Geobacillus stearothermophilus ATCC 12980: one gene and its partner. The protein of the gene in region 1 interacts with the protein of each later gene in a pairwise test. Links are inferred from orthologs where the notes say so. Each region holds a gene or a part of one and is shown on either strand. Other genes may lie near its edges. The genes, in order: lpdA and pcrA.

Evidence for each region.
Region 2: the proteins of lpdA (region 1) and pcrA interact in binary tests that used the Escherichia coli proteins (3 or more experiments, as listed by UniProt). The link is inferred for Geobacillus stearothermophilus ATCC 12980 from one-to-one orthologs.

The regions. Positions count from the first base shown.
Region 1 is NZ_CP128494.1:872,489-882,203, reverse strand. The notes cover bases 3,073-5,879. They hold lpdA (dihydrolipoyl dehydrogenase), read right to left. Parts: upstream 5,279-5,879; coding sequence 3,866-5,278; downstream 3,073-3,865. Other genes in these bases: QSJ10_RS04750 (dihydrolipoamide acetyltransferase family protein), read right to left, coding at 5,283-5,879; QSJ10_RS04760 (hypothetical protein), read right to left, coding at 3,489-3,731; QSJ10_RS04765 (DUF1885 family protein), read left to right, coding at 3,073-3,423. Also shown: QSJ10_RS04790 (YkzI domain-containing protein), read right to left, coding at 1-156; QSJ10_RS04785 (UPF0223 family protein), read right to left, coding at 271-579; QSJ10_RS04775 (aminotransferase class I/II-fold pyridoxal phosphate-dependent enzyme), read left to right, coding at 1,129-2,601; QSJ10_RS04770 (GapA-binding peptide SR1P), read right to left, coding at 2,713-2,841; more of QSJ10_RS04765, read left to right, coding at 3,022-3,072; more of QSJ10_RS04750, read right to left, coding at 5,880-6,569; pdhB (pyruvate dehydrogenase complex E1 component subunit beta), read right to left, coding at 6,643-7,620; pdhA (pyruvate dehydrogenase (acetyl-transferring) E1 component subunit alpha), read right to left, coding at 7,624-8,733; def (peptide deformylase), read left to right, coding at 9,263-9,715. UniProt on the Escherichia coli protein: Lipoamide dehydrogenase is a component of the glycine cleavage system as well as of the alpha-ketoacid dehydrogenase complexes.
Region 2 is NZ_CP128494.1:267,853-277,705, reverse strand. The notes cover bases 6,807-9,751. They hold pcrA (DNA helicase PcrA), read right to left. Parts: upstream 9,394-9,751; coding sequence 7,219-9,393; downstream 6,807-7,218. Other genes in these bases: pcrB (heptaprenylglyceryl phosphate synthase), read right to left, coding at 9,422-9,751; ligA (NAD-dependent DNA ligase LigA), read right to left, coding at 6,807-7,197. Also shown: Asp-tRNA(Asn)/Glu-tRNA(Gln) amidotransferase subunit GatA, read right to left, coding at 1-159; Asp-tRNA(Asn)/Glu-tRNA(Gln) amidotransferase subunit GatC, read right to left, coding at 172-462; QSJ10_RS01515 (hypothetical protein), read left to right, coding at 1,084-1,632; QSJ10_RS01510 (VOC family protein), read left to right, coding at 1,661-2,437; QSJ10_RS01500 (LOG family protein), read right to left, coding at 3,167-3,724; QSJ10_RS01495 (CamS family sex pheromone protein), read right to left, coding at 3,965-5,188; more of ligA, read right to left, coding at 5,185-6,806; more of pcrB, read right to left, coding at 9,752-9,853. UniProt on the Escherichia coli protein: A helicase with DNA-dependent ATPase activity. Unwinds DNA duplexes with 3'-5' polarity. Translocates on single-stranded DNA with 3'-5' polarity. Initiates unwinding more efficiently from a nicked substrate than double-stranded DNA.

The DNA of each region.
Region 1 (9,715 bases):
CTTTTCAAGCCGCCGTTTGCATTCTCTTTTCTTTTCTTCATCGTTTTCCATCATGGCTTCATACAGCGTCGCCAATTCATAATCAAGTTCGAGCCGCAACACCGCCATGCGTTTGTCTCCGTCTGGCCGTTTCAGCGAATTGGCGGTTTTTTTCATCTTCGTCCGCACCCCTTTCTCGATCATCAGCTAAACTTCCGGCGCCCCTCACGGAATGTACTGCTTCGTTTTGTTTTATATTTTAATATTATGTGGAAAAAGGGGTGTATGCAACTAATTTGTGCGTTTACCTACCGCGTTTCGCCCGCTTGGCCCGATGTGAATCCAGTCGCCGTTTTTTGCCTCTTTCACCTGCTTGATGACCGCGTACGATGAATAGCCGCTTTCCTTTTCAAACTCGGCGTACAACCGGTTTTCCTCGCTTTTGGACGGGACGATCTCTTTGAAACGGCGGTATATCTCCATTAATTCTTCGCGTTTCATCCCCCGCTCATACGCCGTTTCGACCGCCGTAAAAAATTTAATGACATCGATGATTTCTTGCGTCGACCAATCATACGAAAACGGGTACGAATAGCCCATTGTTTCACCTCCGCTGTTAGTTTGCCCAACGGCGCCGAATTTGTTCCGCCTCGCCGATCATGCGGGCAAACAGTTCAGCGACCGACGGAATGTCGTGAATGAGCCCAATCGCCTGTCCGGCCCAAGCGAGCCTCAAGCATATGATCGAACGGGCGGCCGTGCTGGCCGATGGCAAAATTAACTCCAAACGGCCGGTCCGTCTTTTCTTTCACTTTGCGGATTTCCTCGCGCAAGCGCTCCGGGCTTTCAAGCGACATCGCCGTAATTTGGCCGAGCCCGCCGGCGTTGGAGACGGCGGCGGCCAAGTCGGCGTACGCCAGATAGGCTAATCCCCCTTGAATGATTGGATATGTAATGCCGAGCAACTCGGTCACTCTCGTGTTCCATTCCATCAATTCATTCCCCTTTTTGATGTTATCCTTCTTTTACTTCTTGTTTTGATCGCCATTCTCCTTTTTTGGTGCAACATTCTTTTCTTCTTTGCAAACGAACAAATAAATGCTATAATGCATTTGTTTTATTTTTAAGGTAAAGAGGTGTGGGGAACCATTGTCACAACTCGAAACACCATTGTTTACCGGACTGTTGGAGCATATGAAAAAAAATCCGGTTCAATTTCACATCCCCGGCCATAAAAAAGGGGCCGGCATGGATCCGGAGTTTCGCTCCTTCATCGGAGAAAACGCCTTGGCGATCGATTTAATCAACATCAGTCCGCTCGACGATTTGCATCATCCGAAAGGGATGATCAAACGTGCACAGGAGCTCGCCGCCGAAGCGTTCGGCGCCGATTACACGTTTTTCTCAGTGCAAGGGACGAGCGGGGCGATCATGACGATGGTCATGTCGGTCGCCGGACCGGGCGATAAAATTATTGTGCCGCGCAACGTCCATAAATCGGTCATGTCTGCAATCGTCTTTTCTGGGGCGACGCCGATTTTCATCCATCCAGAAATTGACAAGGAGCTCGGTATTTCCCACGGCATTACGCCACAGGCAGTGGAAAAAGCGCTCCACCAACACCCGGATGCCAAAGGGGTGCTCGTCATCAACCCGACGTATTTTGGCATTGCCGGCGATTTGAAAAAAATCGTCGAGATCGCCCACTCGTACAACGTTCCGGTGCTTGTCGACGAAGCGCACGGAGTGCACATTCATTTTCATGAGGACTTGCCGCTCTCCGCGATGCAAGCCGGGGCCGATATGGCGGCGACAAGCGTCCATAAGCTCGGCGGATCGCTGACGCAAAGCTCGATTTTAAATGTGCGCGAAGGGCTCGTCTCCGCGAAGCACGTGCAAGCGATCTTAAGCATGTTGACGACGACGTCGACGTCGTATTTGTTGCTCGCTTCGCTCGATGTCGCCCGCAAACAGCTGGCGACGAAAGGGCGGGAGCTCATTGACAAGGCGATCCGCCTCGCGGAATGGACACGGCGGCAAATCAACGAAATTCCATATTTGTACTGCGTCGGTGAAGAAATTTTAGGCACGGAAGCGACGTACGACTACGATCCAACGAAGCTGATTATCTCTGTCAAGGAGCTCGGCTTGACCGGCCATGATGTCGAACAATGGCTCCGCGAAACGTATAACATCGAAGTGGAGCTTTCGGATTTGTATAACATTTTGTGCATCATCACGCCAGGCGACAGCGAGCGGGAAGCCGGGCTGCTCGTTTCGGCCCTCCGCCGCCTGTCGGACGAGTTCAGCCATCAGGCGGAAAAAGGAGTCAAACCGAAAGTGCTGCTTCCGGATATCCCGGCCTTAGCCTTGACGCCGCGCGACGCCTTTTATGCAGAAACAGAAGTCGTGCCGTTTCACGAGTCAGCCGGACGGATCATCGCGGAATTTGTGATGGTGTATCCGCCAGGCATCCCGATTTTTATTCCCGGTGAAATCATTACGGAGGAAAATTTGAAGTATATCGAGACAAACTTGGCCGCCGGCCTGCCGGTGCAAGGCCCTGAGGACGATACGCTGCAGACGTTGCGCGTCATCAAAGAATATAAGCCGATTCGTTGAATGCACAAGTCGGTTTTCCCGGCTTGTTTTTTTGGGCCAAAATCAACGGCGCGCATGTGCTTTGCCCCACATGCGCGCCTATCCGTTCCTTCCCCCGTTTGTTTGCCCGCCTTATTCTTTTTCTTCTCCGTCCTCGCGGTCATGACCGCAGCAATCGCATTTCCCGTAAAGCGTTGTCACTTTTTCATCTTCAAAATACGCAATTGTAGCTTCACACGTTTGGCATACGATCGTGCCCATCCCCAAAACCCCTTTATGATGATAAATGTTGTTGTTGGTTTTATAATAATATATCATATTTAGATTGTAAATCTCAATTTGTATGTCACATTTCGGATTATGACGGCTCTTTTATGACACCAAACTTTTTCACCGCAGTCCGAAAAAACATGGTACAATGAAGACGAGAGAGACAAAAAGATGGCGAAAGGAGAGAAGGGCGTTGAATGCAAGCCTAAAGCTGCCGGGGGGGGGAAATCGATCAGCATCGAGGAAATCAAACAGTTGCTCGAACGTTACCGAGCCGCGCTGCGCAAAACGGGGGAGCAGCTTGGATGGGCGTACGAGCAGGCAGCCTTTTCATACACGGTGCATGAACGCGACCACGTTCTTTATTTGCAAGGCGACGGCCGCTTATACAAAGGGATGGCCATTGCCGTGCGGACAGCCGGAGAAGAAACATGGATTGAGCTGGCATTGGCGCCGAGAGCAACGCACGGGGACAAAAGAAAAGCAAACGAATTCAGCAAATGGATGACCAAAACGCTTGGCGGCGAACTGCGTTTATTCAGCGGCCGGACGATGTCGTTCGGCCGCGTGTAAACAGCGGCATGGGACCGCTGTTTTTTGTTCGCCGAACCGCGCCGCTTCCGCACCCAAGGGGCAGATCATGGAATAGATTGCCATATGAAATGCTGGCCGGTAAAATACACCGCCGCCGTGGCAGCTGTTGTAAGGAGCGCTTTGCGCGTCGCCAAGCCGAGCTGGCGCGCCAGTAAAAACGCTATGTACATGAAGACGCACAACATCAAGCCGCGGAAAAACGGCCGGTCCCGCCCCGACAGCCACTCGATCAAGGAAAAACTGCTCCAAATCATCATTTGCAGCAAAAAGGCGACATACGCTTTCATCATTTCCATCTCCCGCTTTTCTTTACCATAACGATATGAAACGAAAGCGGAAAATAGTATGAAAAACAGGACAAGAAATGCGCCATTCCCGCATGATAAGAAAAACGACCGGGCCAAGCCCGGTCGTTTCACAGTTACTTCGTAATGATATGAATCGGTGTGCCAAGCGCCACTTCCGCCGCTTCCATGGCGATTTCGCCAAGCGTCGGATGGGCATGGATCGTCAAAGCGATGTCTTCTGCCGTCATGCCGGCTTCAATGGCGAGCCCAAGCTCGGCGATCATGTCAGAAGCATTTGGACCGATGATTTGCGCACCAATGACGACGCCGTCCTCTTTGCGGACAACGAGCTTCAAGAAGCCGTCCGTATCGTTCAGCGCCAAGGCGCGGCCGTTGGCAGCAAACGGGAATTTCGCGGCAATGACGTCAATGCCCTCGTCTTTCGCCTGCTGCTCAAAATAGCCGACCGACGCGCATTCCGGATCGGAGAAGACCACAGCCGGAATGGCGATGTAATCCACTACCGACGGATGGCCGGCGATGGCTTCCGCCGCCACTTTCCCTTCATACGACGCTTTATGAGCAAGCGCCGGGCCTGGAACGATGTCGCCGATCGCAAAAATGTTCGGCACGCTTGTCCGGCATTGTTGGTCCACTTCAATCAAGCCGCGGTTCGTCATTTTGATGCCGATTTGTTCAAGACCAAGTTCATCTGTATTCGGTCGGCGGCCGACCGTCACCAACACATAGTCGGCGTCAATCGTTTTCGTTTCACCATTCGCCTCATACGTGACCGTGACGCCGTCTTCGCGTTCTTCGGCCCCTTTCGCCAATGCGTTCGTCACGACTTCAACGCCTTTTTTCTTCAGGCGCTTCTTGATGATGGCAGCCATTTGCTTCTCAAAACCGGACAAAATTTCGCCGGCTCCTTCTAAAATGGTCACTTTCGTCCCAAAGTTGGCGTAAGCCGTACCGAGTTCGATGCCAATATAGCCGCCGCCGATGACCACGAGCGATTTCGGCACTTCCCCAAGGTTGAGAGCTCCCGTCGAGTCAAGAATGCGGTTGGAAAACTTGAAGTTCGGCAGCTCAATCGGGCGCGAGCCGGTGGCGATAATCGCGTTTTTGAACGTATACGTCTGCGCGCTGTCGCCGTTGACGACACGCACCGTATTGGCGTCGACAAAATACGCTTCCCCTTTGACGATCTCTACTTTGTTTCCTTTTAACAGCCCTTCGACGCCGCCCGTTAATTTTTTCACGACGCTTGCTTTCCATTCTTGCACTTTGGCAAAATCGATGGTGACGTTCTCCGCCTTAATGCCCATTTCTTCGGAATGCTTCGCCTGCTCATAGCGATGGCTTGCGGAGATCAGCGCCTTTGACGGGATGCAGCCAACATTTAAGCAGACGCCGCCTAAATTGCCCTTTTCCACAATCGTCACTTTTTGTCCGAGCTGCGCGGCGCGGATGGCGGCGACATACCCGCCAGGACCGGCGCCGACGACAAGCGTTTCCGTTTCAATTGCAAAATCGCCAACTACCATCGTTTTACGCCTCCATTAGTAATAATTCCGGGTCACTCAACAGCCGTTTGATATGGTTGAGCGCTTTTTGCGCTGTCGCCCCGTCGATCATCCGGTGGTCAAAGCTGAGCGAGAGCGCCAGCATCGGGGCAGCGACAATTTCACCGTCACGGACGATCGGCTTTTCCGCAATGCGGCCGATGCCAAGAATCGCCACTTCCGGATGGTTGATGACCGGGGTAAACCATTGCCCGCCAGCCGAACCGATGTTTGTAATCGTGCATGAAGCGCCTTTCATTTCTCCCGGCGTCAGTTTGCCGTCGCGCGCTTTCTCGGCGAGCTCATTGATTTCTTGCGCCAAGGCGAAAATCGGCTTGCGATCGGCATGTTTAATGACCGGCACAAGCAAGCCGCGGTCCGTATCAGCGGCGATGCCGATATTGTAATAATGCTTCTGGATGATTTCTTCCGTCTCATCATCAATGGACGTATTCAACACTGGGTATTCACGCAGCGCGGAAACGAGCGCTTTGACGACGTACGGCAAAAACGTCAGCTTGATGCCTTTTTCCGCGGCAATAGCCTTGAATTTTTTTCGGTGAGCAACAAGCTTCGTCACATCGGCTTCGTCCATCAGCGTCACGTGCGGAGCGGTATGTTTGGAATGCACCATCGCTTTGGCAATCGCCCGACGGATGCCGCTCATTTTCTCGCGCGTTTCCGGGAATTCGCCTTCTGTCGTCGCCGGTTTCGCTGCGGCCGGCGCCGCTTTTTCCTCCGCTGCGGCCGGTGCCGGTTTTGCGCCGCCGGCAAGGAAAGCGTCAATATCTTCTTTCAGGACGCGGCCGTTTTTGCCCGTTCCTTGGACAAGCCGAATATCGACGCCTTTTTCGCGCGCATACTTGCGCACGGACGGCATGGCGATGACGCGGCGGTTCGGGCCAGCCTCCGCTTCAGCTGCCGGTGCATTGGGAGCGACAGCGTCAACCTTTTCCTCTTTCGACACCGTTTCCGTTTTTTCCTCTTTTTTCGCTTCTTCTTGCTCTTGTCCTTTAAACGTCATGTTTTCATAACCCGGCGCATCGAGCGTGATGAGCGTTTGCCCGACCGTTGCCACTGTTCCCTCCGGGACGAGGATTTCAAGCACTTTCCCTTTGACCGGGGAGGGAATTTCGACAACCGCCTTGTCATTTTGCACTTCGCACAATACATCGTCTTCGTTCACTTCATCGCCCGGTTTCACAAACCATTTGACAATTTCACCTTCGTGGATGCCTTCGCCAATGTCCGGCAGCTTAAATTCAAAAGCCACTGTCTGTCTACCTCCTATCGTTTGCCGAAAATGGGCGGGGGAAGGCGTTCCGCTCCCCCGAATTTGTCCGCTGTTAGAAGTTCATCACTTTTTTCGCCGTTTCGATTACATCTTTAAAGTTTGGCAGCCATACCGATTCCGCCTGAGCAAACGGATAGACCGTGTCCGGAGCGGCCACGCGCAACACCGGCGCCTCAAGGCTTAAGATGGCGCGTTCGTTAATCTCCGCCACGACGTTGGCGGCGATGCCAGCCTGCCGTTGCGCTTCTTGAACGACAATGGCGCGGCCCGTTTTTTCGACCGAACCGATGATCGTTTCAATATCGAGCGGCTGCACGGTACGCAAGTCGACGACTTCGGCAGAAATGCCTTCCTTCTCTAATTCTGCCGCCGCTTTTAACGATTCATGCACCATGGCGCCGTACGCGATGATCGTGATGTCTTTTCCTTCCCGCTTAATGTCCGCCTTGCCGATCGGAATCGTGTATTCCCCTTCCGGCACTTCCTGACGGAACGAACGGTACAGCTTCAAATGTTCAAGGAAAATGACCGGGTCGTTGTCGCGAATCGCCGAGATGAGCAGCCCTTTCGCATCATACGGCGTCGACGGAATGACAACCTTCAAGCCTGGCTGTTGGGCGACAAGCCCTTCCAAGCTGTCTGAGTGCAACTCCGGCGTATGGACGCCGCCGCCAAACGGAGAACGGATCGTAATCGGCATATGGTAGCGTCCGCCCGTACGATAGCGGATTCGCGCCATTTGCCCGCAAATCGAATCCATCACTTCATACACGAAGCCGAAAAACTGGATTTCCGGCACCGGGCGAAACCCTTGCAGCGCCAAACCGATCGCCAAGCCGCCGATTCCTGATTCGGCGAGCGGCGTGTCAAAAACGCGATCTTCGCCAAATTCGGCCTGCAGCCCTTCCGTCGCCCGGAATACGCCGCCGTTGACCCCAACGTCTTCCCCGAAAATGAGCACGTTCGGATCATTTTTCAACTCGATACGCAGCGCATCGGTGATCGCCTGAACCATTGTCATTTGCGCCATGGCTTACTTCGACTCCTTCTCTTTGTAAATTTCATACTGCTCCTTCAAATTGAACGGCAGCTCTTCAAACATGATGCTGATCAAGTCGGTTACTTTTTGCTTCGGCGTTTCGTCCGCTTTCTTGATCGCTTCTTTAATCTCTTCTTTTGCCTGTTCAATAACGTTGTTTTCTTCTTCTTCGCTCCACAAGCCTTTCGCCTCTAAAAACTTGCGGAAACGCACGAGTGGGTCTTTCTTCGCCCATTCGTTTTCCAACTCTTTCGAACGATAGCGCGTTGGATCGTCACCGGACATCGTATGCGGGCCATAGCGGAAGCAGAGCGTTTCAATGAGCGTCGGCCCTTCGCCGTTAATGGCGCGCTCGCGAGCAGCTTTGACCGCTGCGTAGACCGCAAGCGGGTCCATGCCGTCAACTTGAATGCCCGGAATGCCGGCGGCGACTGCTTTTTGCGCCAATGTTTTGGCAACGGTTTGCTTTTCGACCGGCGTCGAGATGGCAAAGCGGTTGTTTTGCACGACAAAGATGGCCGGCGCCTTAAACGCCCCCGCAAAGTTGATCCCTTCGTAGAAATCGCCTTGCGACGTGCCGCCGTCGCCCGTATATGTAATCGCCACTGCTTTTTTGCCCCGCATTTTCAAGCCGAGCGCCACACCAGCTGCTTGGATGTATTGGGCGCCGATAATGATTTGCGGCGGCAGGACGTTTACGCCTTCTGGAATTTGGTTACCATGGAAATGGCCGCGCGAGAACAAAAACGCCTGATACAGCGGAAGCCCATGCCAAATGATTTGCGGAACGTCGCGGTATCCCGGCAAAATAAAATCTTCTTTTTCCAATGCAAAATGGCTGGCAATTTGGCTCGCTTCCTGCCCGGCGGTCGGCGCATAAAACCCGAGTCTCCCTTGGCGGTTCAACGAAATGGAGCGCTGGTCAAGAATGCGCGTATACACCATGCGACGCATCAGCTCTTTCAGCTGCTCATCGCTCAGCTCCGGCATCGCCTCTTCATTGACGACTTCTCCTTCCTCATTCAAAATTTGAAATGTCGGGAACTGCTCGGCCACTTTCTCGAGCTGCTCCGCAAATGGGAATTGGAAGGTCTTTACACCCATCTTGTTCACCTCTGCCTTTCATCAAGAAATTTGGAAATCAGGCTGTCTTCATCCATATACTATTAATGTACCCAAAAGTAAAGAAGAAATAAAAAGCAGCCGCCGCTTGGCGCAACGGAAACCGAAAACGGCGCCGACATCTGTATTACTATTTTTTATATCCTCATTAACACAGCGTCTGTTCTCAAGTTTTAGTTTACACTTTATTTTTCACGCCGTCAACGACTTTGATTTTCCGTTGCTTTCCCTTTTGTCTCCTGGTTGTATTTGGAATCAGGAACATTCCTGAAACCATCTGTTATACCACATCGAAACAACACTGTATTAATTCTGTATTATATTTTTCGGGAAATGCAAAACGCAATGTCCGTTCATGTTATTGACAGCGCTTTCTTAAGTTTCTTTTTCAATTTATTCCTTATACGCCGATAATATCTCCAGACGGCCGCATTTTCATTTACGGCGCACAGGCATTTTTGTTAGACTAACACTGTAGACCGCGATGCGAGAGACAGGAGTGAAAAGGCGAATGATCACCATGAAAGATATCATTAAAGAAGGGCATCCGACGCTGCGGAAAGTGGCTGAGCCCGTTCCGCTGCCGCCTTCAGAGGAAGACAAACGCATTTTGCAAAGCTTGCTTGACTATGTGAAAATGAGCCAAGATCCGGAACTGGCGGCCAAATACGGCCTGCGGCCCGGCATCGGCCTCGCCGCTCCGCAAATCAACGTCTCCAAACGGATGATTGCCGTTCATGTCACTGATGAAAACGGAACGCTGTACAGCTATGCCTTGTTCAATCCGAAAATCGTCAGCCACTCTGTGCAGCAATGTTATTTGACGACGGGGGAAGGCTGCCTGTCGGTCGACCGTGATGTGCCCGGATACGTACTGCGCTATGCCCGCATCACGGTCACCGGCACGACGCTCGACGGCGAGGAAGTCACCTTGCGCCTCAAAGGATTGCCGGCCATCGTCTTC
Region 2 (9,853 bases), 610 kb from region 1 along the record:
CGCCCGCGCCTGTTCTTCATTTAATGTTAAAAACGCTTGCACTTTTTCTTCCACTTCGCCGATGCGTCGGTACGATTCGTCGACTAAATCGGAAATCGACACTTCTTTTTTCTGCAGCAACGTATGTAATTCTGATACGGAATGGTCAAAAAGCGACATAAATCCCCCTCCTTACTCTAAAATGGCCGGCACACGGAACTGGCCGTCTTGCTGATCCGGCGCGTTTTTCAACACTTCCTCGCGCGGCAGCCCCGGTTCTGGAATATCCTCGCGCATCACATTTCTCATATCAAGCACGTGCGAAGTCGGCGGAACGTTCTCCGTATCCAATTCATTCAACTGCTCGGCAAACGTAATGATCGCATCGAGCTGTTTCGTAAACATCTCCGCCTCTTCATCGGTAATCGCCAACCGCGCCAAATCGGCGACATGTTTCACTTGGTCAATGGAAATTCGCGACATAGTTTCACCTCCAACGAGTTCGACCTATCACAATACCATGATGATACCAAACTTTTATCCAATGAAGCAACCGTTGCCACGTGTTCTGGGCGAGAATCAATCTATATATTCACGATGCAAACGAATATACGTTCTATAACATCTCCCAATAGCTAAGGCAGGCGTGAAACCGGGGGGATTTGATGTTTGATGTAGGAATATTTCGTTTTCCTGAACAGCGCACGATGGGATGGCACACGCATGAGTAAACGGTTGATGGGAGGAAAAGGACGCGCTCCTATTTTAGACACAGGAAGGAATCGCTCGTGACGCCTTTTTTTATTCAAAGAAATACGATAAAATGAAAGCACAAGGAGGGAAATTGCATGTCGCTGCCAAATCAAAATCATCCATGGACATATGCAGATTACGTAATCTTCATCGCATTGCCAAAAGTATTCGCTTCCATGTGAGAACCCTCCTGACAAAAATCGGGAGGATTTTTTTGCACCGATATGGAATAAATCCTTGACAAACAAGGAATGTGAAGGAGTTTGTCCGCCATGGATGTTCAAATTTTCTTAATTGACAATCCCGAACATATGTACTATAATGACTGTAACGGACGAAAAAGGGGGAATCATGACGATGAGTGACGCTTTGCTCACCCAAGTGCTCGACCGCCTAAGCGCCATGGATGGCACGCTGCAAAAGCTCGTAGAGGGTCAAGAGCGGCTCGAGCGGGAACAAATCGCCATTCGCCAAGAACAAGAAGAAATTCGAAAAGAGCAACAAGAAATCCGAAAAGAACAACAAGAGATTCGAAAAGAACAACAAGAGATTCGAAAAGAGCAGCAGGAAATCCGCCTGGAACAACAGCGTCTGCGTCAAGAACAAGATTCGCTTCGCGCTGGGCAAACGGAATTAAACGGCATCGTGGCTGCTCTCCTCCACCGCCAAGACGAAACAGACGCCAAACTGGAAGCTCTCGCCGCTGACGTCCACCAGCTTCACCGGGAATTTTCCTCATTGAAACAAACGGTGGACCGCCTCGAACAAAAAATGGACTCCCGTTACGAACAATTGGCTGCCCAAATCGAAGACATCAAGCTGGACTTGAATTTTATCGCCCACCGCACCGTCGACAACGAACGAATCATTTACAAGCTGAAAGAAATGCTGTTCCGCTGATCGATTCATCTAAGAGGAGGCCGCTGCCATGCATATCGCGTTTGACCATCTCGTCCACTTGACCGAACGGCCCGAGCAAGTGAAAATGGCGTTTGAACAATGGGGGCTTGTGGCCATCCACGGCGGCCGTCATCCATCATGGGGAACGTACAACGCCTTATGTTACGTGGAGCATTTGCGCTACATCGAGTGGATCGGCATTGCCGATATACAGACGGCGAGAACGTGCGGAAACCCGCTCATCACTCAGCTTGTCGCCGACCGCCAAGAAGGAAGCGGCTTCTCCCAGTTTGCCTTTCGCACGAACGACATCGAAGCGGTGGCGGCGCAGCTCAAAAGCAAAGGATTCGCCCCAGTCGGTCCGCTCCCCGGCAGCCGCGAGCGCGATGACGGCAAGCAGCTCACATGGTCGATGCTGTTTATCGAAGACGACACAGACGGCGCGTTTCGCTATCCGTTTTTCATTCAATGGGGCGACCGTGATGACGTACGCATGAACGAGCTGGCGCCGCTCATGAGACACCCGATTGGCTCTGTTTCGCTGTCGTCAATTAGCCTCTACACCCTCGATCTCCAGCGGACGGTCAACGGCTACCGCCGGCTGTTTGACTTGCCCGAACCCGATGTCGAGCGCGATGAAGCGGGAGCATACGCGGAGCTCGCTGTCGGCGGCATTGCGATTCGGTTCTATGAGGCTGACCGCCGTCATCCATCGACGCGCCCGTTTTCGTGCCGGCTTGTGGGCGTGCAGAAACCGCGCCGCATCGAAATCGAGGGCGCCACGTACATCATATCTGGCTCTTGACGGCCATTGTATTGCCACATGCTGCGCGCCCCCTCGCGCTAGGCGCCGTGCCAGCCCTTGGCGAATGCATTCCCACATACTCCCCTTTGCCGCTGAATAAGATGGAGTAACCGCTTCTTGATTATCGCAAACCATAGATGGCAAAGGGGGAGTCCAACCGTGTCCCACCCGTATGTTTCTCCAAAACTTTCAGTGGAAACAATGATCTCGATTATTCACCACGGCGTGAACTACCCACCACCTACGCTTCGCTTAGAGGTGGGGGCTTCAAGCGACTTGTGTGTGTTCGCTGAACGGTAAGCCACACACAAGAACCCTTTACGCTTCCCTTCGTTCCGAAGGTGTCCGTTCTAGCCATATTCTATCCTATTCGTTGGCTAACGCCAACCGAAATTCATCTCCCACTTTCACTGGTGCTGGCGCACCTTCACGTTTAGAAGTAGGAGACTTCTTTCGGAGGGAAGTTAAAGAGAACGACGGCGCCTCAACATATCGTTATCATCGGCGCCGGGATGGCCGGGCTTGTCGCGGCGTCATTGCTGAAGCAGGCGGGTCATCGCGTCACTATCTTAGAAGCATCCGAGCGGGTCGGCGGCCGCATCTACACGCTCCGCTCCAACTTTCGCGACGACCAGTATCTCGAAGCCGGCGCGATGCGCATTCCTCACACCCATGCATTGACGCTGAAATACATTCAAAAATTCAACTTGCCGCTTCCCCCGTCCACGGTCAAGAGTGGCGGCGACGGCAAAATGTGTTCATCTGTCCATACAGCGTCGGAACGTCTTCGGCGCTGACAATCAGCTCAAGGTCTTCCGGCGCGGCGAATCCGCTGTCAACTGTATGCCGAAGCAAATGAAGAAGGGGGTCGAAAAACCCGTCCACGTTAAGCAGGCCGATCGGTTTTTGGTGGAGGCCGACGCGCGACCATGAGAGCACTTCAAACAGCTCTTCATACGTCCCGTACCCTCCTGGCAGGGCGATAAACCCGTCGGCTAACTCATACATTTTCGCTTTGCGGGTGTGCATTGTATCGACGACCAACAATTCGCTCAACCGATTATGCGCCACTTCCCGGTCCTTCAAAAATTGCGGAATGATCCCAACCACGCGCCCTTGATGACGCAGCGCCGCCTCAGCAACCTCTCCCATCAAGCCCCGTGTCCCTCCGCCGTAAATGAGCGTAATGCCGCTTCGGGCTAAAAACGTTCCGAGCGCTTTCGCCGCTTCCTTATATCTCCCATCGTTTCCATTGCTTGATCCGCAAAACACGCAAATCGCCTTCAAGTCTCACACCCGCCTCCTGCCATAACCTGTTGCTCGTTTTGCATCCGTTTTCGAGTGCTGCGCTCATTTTCCTACCGTCATTATACAATGCTCTCCCTGTTCTTTCCACCATCGTTCGGACGGCCTTTTCGCGCAAAAAAGGGCCGCTGCTGCAGCCCTTTCCGCTTCCTTCATTTTTGGAGAATCAAATGTTCGGATCACTCCGTTCGCCGTATCCCAAATAACGCGATGATGCCGACCTTATTGATAAATATGCACAAACGGCTCGTCTGCTTTCGCCTGGCGCACGATGAGGCTTTCCGGCTGGCCGGCTGAGGCGATGTAGACATTAACGGTGATGTAGTCCGGGAATTTTTCCATCACCAAGCCGGTCACGTATTGGGTAAAGCCGATCACTTCCGCTTTGCCGTAAAACGGCATCGTAATGTTGATCGTTAACTTCTGAAGCTGGTCGTTGACGTACAATCCTCTGCCGACGATGCCGGTGTAGTTCGGGAAAAAGTCTTCAACGTCTGATTTAAAATTATTGAATTTGATCCAGTCATCGCGATGGTTCTTTTCCGCCTCATCGGACGGGAATAAATAATATTCCTCGTTCACCGCTTCCCAATCATCGATCGTGGCGCTTCCGTCGTCAACATGGGTGACCGCGAAAAAGTGGCCCGGAATCACGGACGAGCGCGGCACCTGTTTGTACAAGGCAATCGTGATCGGCACGTTGCCGAGCCCTTTGATATTTCGCAGCCGCTTCAACACCTCGGCGGCGATCCGCTTTCCTTCCCGTTCGATGACATCGTCTTTGATTTTCACTTCGCGTGGATACCCTTGCTCGGTTGAGTAGTAGTGGACGGAATTCAACGCCAGGCCGATGGCGACGCCACCAAGCTTCACCTTGCCGTTATCGACTTTCACTAAGTAGTCGTGCTCCAAAATGCTGGCCAGGTAAATCGGGCTTTGTTTGTTTTTTTGCTCATTCGTTCCTTTGTCGCTGATCGGCGGGTTTAAGCCGATGTTGTCTTCCGGTTTCATTTTCTCTGCCTTCAGCTGGCTTTCCGTCCGCTTGCGGGCGAGCCAGCGCCCGATCGTTTCGCTGTCCAAATATTGCCCTTCCTGAAACAAATATTCATCCGGGGAAAATTGCTCAGATGCCAAGCGCATCAGCCCGGTTTCAAATTCATCGACATCAAGCCGGGTGTTGACGTCGTTGACGACCCGCCCGCGCGCCCCGGACGGCTTAAAAGGCAAGACAACGCGGTAATACGAATCAGAAATGTTGTATTTCGGGATGACCGCTTCTTGCTCTTTGCTTCCTTTGTCTTGCACGACTTCCTCACCTTTGTCAAACTTCGGCGCACACGCAGACAACAAACAAATCGAAGCGAGCCCGACAACGGCCAACCGTTTTCGGGCCCGATTCGTCCAACGACAAGCAACGAAACTGCGCAGTAGTGAGATTTGTTTCATCGTTTCCCCCTGTTGATCTCTTGCAAAAATCGTGGTTCGTCCCAAATCTCAATGCCAAGCTGCTGGGCTTTCTCCAACTTCGATCCGGCATCCTCGCCGGCGATGACAAGGTCGGTGCTGCGGCTGACGCTGCCGGTGACGCGCCCGCCAAGCCGCTCAATTTGTTCTTTTGCTTCATTGCGCGACATCGACGCGAGCTTGCCGGTCAAGACGACCGTTTTGCCGGCGAAGGCAGAGTCAGCAGGCGCTTCAGCCGACCGCTTCGGCCCTTTGTAAGCCATATTGACACCGTAAGCGCGCAGCTCCTGGAGCAGCTCAGTTGCTTCGGGTTGGGCGAAGAACGCCGTGATCGCATCCGCCATTTTCTCTCCGATTTCGGGGACGGCCATCAACTCCTCTTTCGTCGCCCGTTCGAGCCGCTCCATCGTTTCAAAATGCTCAGCCAAAAGTTGGGCGGCTTTCGCTCCGACGTAGCGAATGCCAAGGCCAAACAGCAGCCGTTCAAGCGAGTTTTGCTTCGACGCCTCAATCGCCGCAAGCAAGTTGGCCGCCGACTTTTCCCCCATCCGTTCCAACCCGACAAGCTGTTCCTTCGTCAGGCAGTACAAATCGGCGACATCGCGGACAAGGCCGGCGTTAAACAGCTGGGTGACGACTTTTTCGCCCAAACCCTCGATGTTCATCGCCGCCCTTGAGGCAAAATGGATGAGCCGCTCGCGCAGCTGGGCCGGGCAGTTCGGGTTCAAGCAGCGGAGCGCCACTTCCCCCTCGAGACGGACGAGCTCGCTTTCGCATTCCGGGCAGTGCGTCGGCATCGCAAACGGCGTTTCATCCCCATCGCGCCGGTCAACGACGACGCCGACCACTTCCGGGATGATGTCGCCCGCTTTTTTAATGATGACCGCATCGCCGATGCGAATGTCTTTTTCCCGTATAAAATCTTCATTGTGAAGGGTGGCGCGCTGCACCGTCGTGCCGGCGACGCGCACCGGCTCTAAAATCGCCGTCGGCGTGACGACACCCGTGCGACCGACGTTCACCTCAATGCCGATTAACGTCGTCACCACTTCCTCGGCTGGGAACTTGTAGGCAATCGCCCAGCGCGGGCTTTTCGCCGTCGCGCCAAGCGCCCGTTGCTGGGCGAATGAGTCCACCTTAATAACGATGCCGTCAATCTCATACGGCAGCTGCGGCCGCTTGTCGTGCCACTCGCTGACAAAGGCGATCACCTCATCGATATTGGCGCAGCGCCGTCGCTCTGGGTTTACTTTAAACCCGAGCGCCTGCAAATAATCAAGCGCTTCGCTGTGTGAAGCGATGCCGAGCGCCTCGGCGTCGGCTAAGCCATATACAAACAAATCCAGCTGGCGCGAGGCCGCCACTTTCGGGTCGAGCTGGCGGAGCGAGCCAGCCGCGGCGTTGCGCGGGTTGGCAAACAGCTCCTCGCCGCGGGCTTTTCGCTCCTCATTCAAGCGCAAAAACGACGCTTTCGGCATAAACGCCTCGCCGCGCGCTTCAAGCGACACCGGTTCTTTCAGACGGAGAGGCAGCGAGCGGATCGTTTTCAAATTTTCCGTAATGTCTTCACCCGTCGTCCCGTCGCCGCGCGTCGCCCCTTGGACGAAATAGCCGTCTTCATAGCGGACCGAGACGGCGAGGCCATCGATTTTCAGCTCGCATACGTACGCCGCTTCCCCGACTTCCTGACGGACGCGGCGGTCAAAATCGCGCAAGTCTCCTTCGCCAAACGCGTTCGCCAAGCTCATCATCGGAACGCGATGCGCCACTTTGCGAAACGCCTCAAGGGGCGGACCGCCGATGCGCTGGGTCGGCGAATCGCTCGTTTTGAGCTCCGGATATTGTTCCTCAATGGCGATGAGCTCTTGCATCAACCGGTCATACTCGGCATCTGGAACAGACGGGCGGTCAAGCACATAATATTCGTACCCGTAGCGGTTCAACAGTTCGCGCAGCTCGGCCGCGCGCCGTTCGGCTTGTTGGCGGTCCATACGTTCACCTGTTCTCCTTTCCTACACTTTCTCAATCGGCGCAAATTTGGCAAGCAGTCGTTTAATGCCGATCGGGCTCGGGAAGGCGATGTCGAGCTCTTGGTCGTCGCCGCCGCCGCGGACGCTGACGACGGTGCCGATGCCCCATTTCCGGTGATTCGCCCGATCGCCGACTTTCCACGATCCCACGGCGCCGCTTGCCTGCGGGCGCGAAACGGCCGAGCGGGAGGCGCCCGCTTGGCGGCGCGAGGCTGTCTCAAGCAAATGCGCCGGAATTTCATTCAAAAAGCGCGACGGCGGGTTCATTTGGATGTTGCCAAACAGCGTCCGCATTTGCGCGCTCGTCAGCACAAGTTCTTCCTCCGCGCGGGTGATGCCGACGTACGCCAGCCGCCGTTCTTCTTCCATCTCATCGTCATCCTCGAGAGAGCGGTTGTGCGGGAAAATGCCTTCTTCCATGCCGATCAAAAAGACGACCGGAAACTCGAGCCCTTTGGCGGCATGCAACGTCATCAACATGACGGCATCTCCTTCAGCGGCCTGTTCCGTCCCGTTCAGCTCGTCCAAATCGGAAATGAGCGCCAAGTCGGTTAAAAAGGCGATGAGCGATTTATCGTCGCTCACATTTTCAAAATGCTTCGTCACCGACAAAAACTCATCCAAGTTCTCGAGCCGGCTTTGTGCTTCAATCGTCCGCTCCGCCTTGAGCATCTCGCGGTAGCCCGATTTGTCGAGCACTTCTTCGACGAGTTCGGTGACGGAGACGTATTCTTGCAGCTGTGTCCATTGCTCGAGCTGGCTGCGGAACGCGGCGAGCGCCCCGGCCGCTTTGGCGCCAAGCCCGATCATCTCTAGCTCGCCGAGCGCCTCAAACAAGGACAGCTCATGATCGGCTGCATAGCGGACGAGTTTGTCGATCGTCGAGGCGCCAATGCCGCGTTTTGGCACGTTAATGATGCGAAGCAAGCTTAAATCATCGTCCGGATTGGCGATGACGCGCAAATAGGCGAGAATGTCTTTAATTTCTTTCCGGTCATAGAACTTTAAGCCGCCGACAATTTGATACGGAATGTTCGCTTTCAGCAACATTTCCTCCATGACACGCGACTGGGCGTTCGTCCGGTACAAGACAGCAAAATCACGGTAGCGGCGTTCGCCGCGCTCCACCGCCTCGCGGATGCGTCCAGCGACAAACTGCGCTTCGTCCGCTTCGTTCATCGCCTCATAATAAAGAATCGGCTTTCCTTCCGGGTTTTCCGTCCAAAGCCGTTTCGGCTTCCGGTTGACGTTATGCTCGATGACTTCGTTCGCCGCTTGCAAAATGCGCTTCGTCGAGCGGTAGTTTTGTTCAAGCAAAATGACTTTTGCGTTCGGATAGTCGCGCTCGAACGACAAAATGTTTTGGATGTCCGCCCCGCGCCACCGATAAATCGATTGGTCGGCGTCGCCGACGGCGCAAATGTTTTGAAAGCGTTCCGCCAGCTTTTTGACCAGCGTATATTGAGCGCGGTTCGTATCCTGGTACTCATCAATATGGATGTACTGAAACTTATATTGGTAATAGTGAAGCACATCCGGCACGCGGTCAAACAGTTGGATCGTCGTCATGATCAAATCGTCAAAATCGAGCGAATGATTGCGAAGCAGGCGCTGTTGGTATTCTTGATACACATCGCTGACGACTTTTTCGTAATACGTCGAGGCCCGCTTCGCGAATTGCTCCGGAGGCAACAGCTCGTTTTTCGCCGCGCTGATCGTGCCTAAAATCGTCCGCGGCTCAAATTTTTTCGGGTCTATGTTTTTTTCTTTTAAAATCGTTTTCATGACTGAAAGCTGGTCCGTCGGATCAAGGATGGAAAAATTGCGGTTGATGCCGATGCGGTCAATGTCGCGGCGCAAAATGCGGACGCACATCGAGTGGAACGTCGAAATCCAGACGTCTTCCGCCGCCCCACCTAAGAGCGACTGCACACGTTCCCGCATTTCGCGCGCCGCCTTGTTCGTAAACGTAATGGCCAAAATGTTCCACGGCGCCACATGCTTTTCCGCCATCAAATAGGCGATGCGGTGCGTCAACACCCGCGTTTTCCCGCTTCCCGCCCCCGCCATAATGAGCAGCGGGCCTTCCGTCGTCCTGACGGCTTCTTGTTGCTCTTTGTTTAAATGGGCGAGCAGCTGTTCCGATAAAAAGTTCATTGTTTTCACCACCAATACACCATATGTTCTATTTCGCCTCATTCGCCCGCTTTACGGCGTCCACGGTCAGCAGCGCCTGTTCAAACGATTCGTAAACGGCGTTGCCGACGACAACAGTATCCGCCCGGCGCGCCATCTCAGCCGCCTGCTCCGGTGCGGTGATGCCGCCGCCATAAAACAGCTGCGTCTCGCCGAGCGCCTGTTTCACTTTTTCCACCAAGGCGGGGTCGCCGTATATGCCGCTATATTCAAGATAAAAGATCGGCAGCTTGTACAAATGTTGAGCGAGGCGAGCGTAGGCCACCACATCGTCTTCGCTCAGGCCGGCGTCGGCTTCGGTGAGCTTCGCCGCCTTGCATTCCGGATTTAAAATGCAATACCCCTCGGCAAAAATCTCATCCCAATTCATGATCTCGCCATATTGTTTCACCGCCTCATGATGGCGGCCCACCACCCAGTC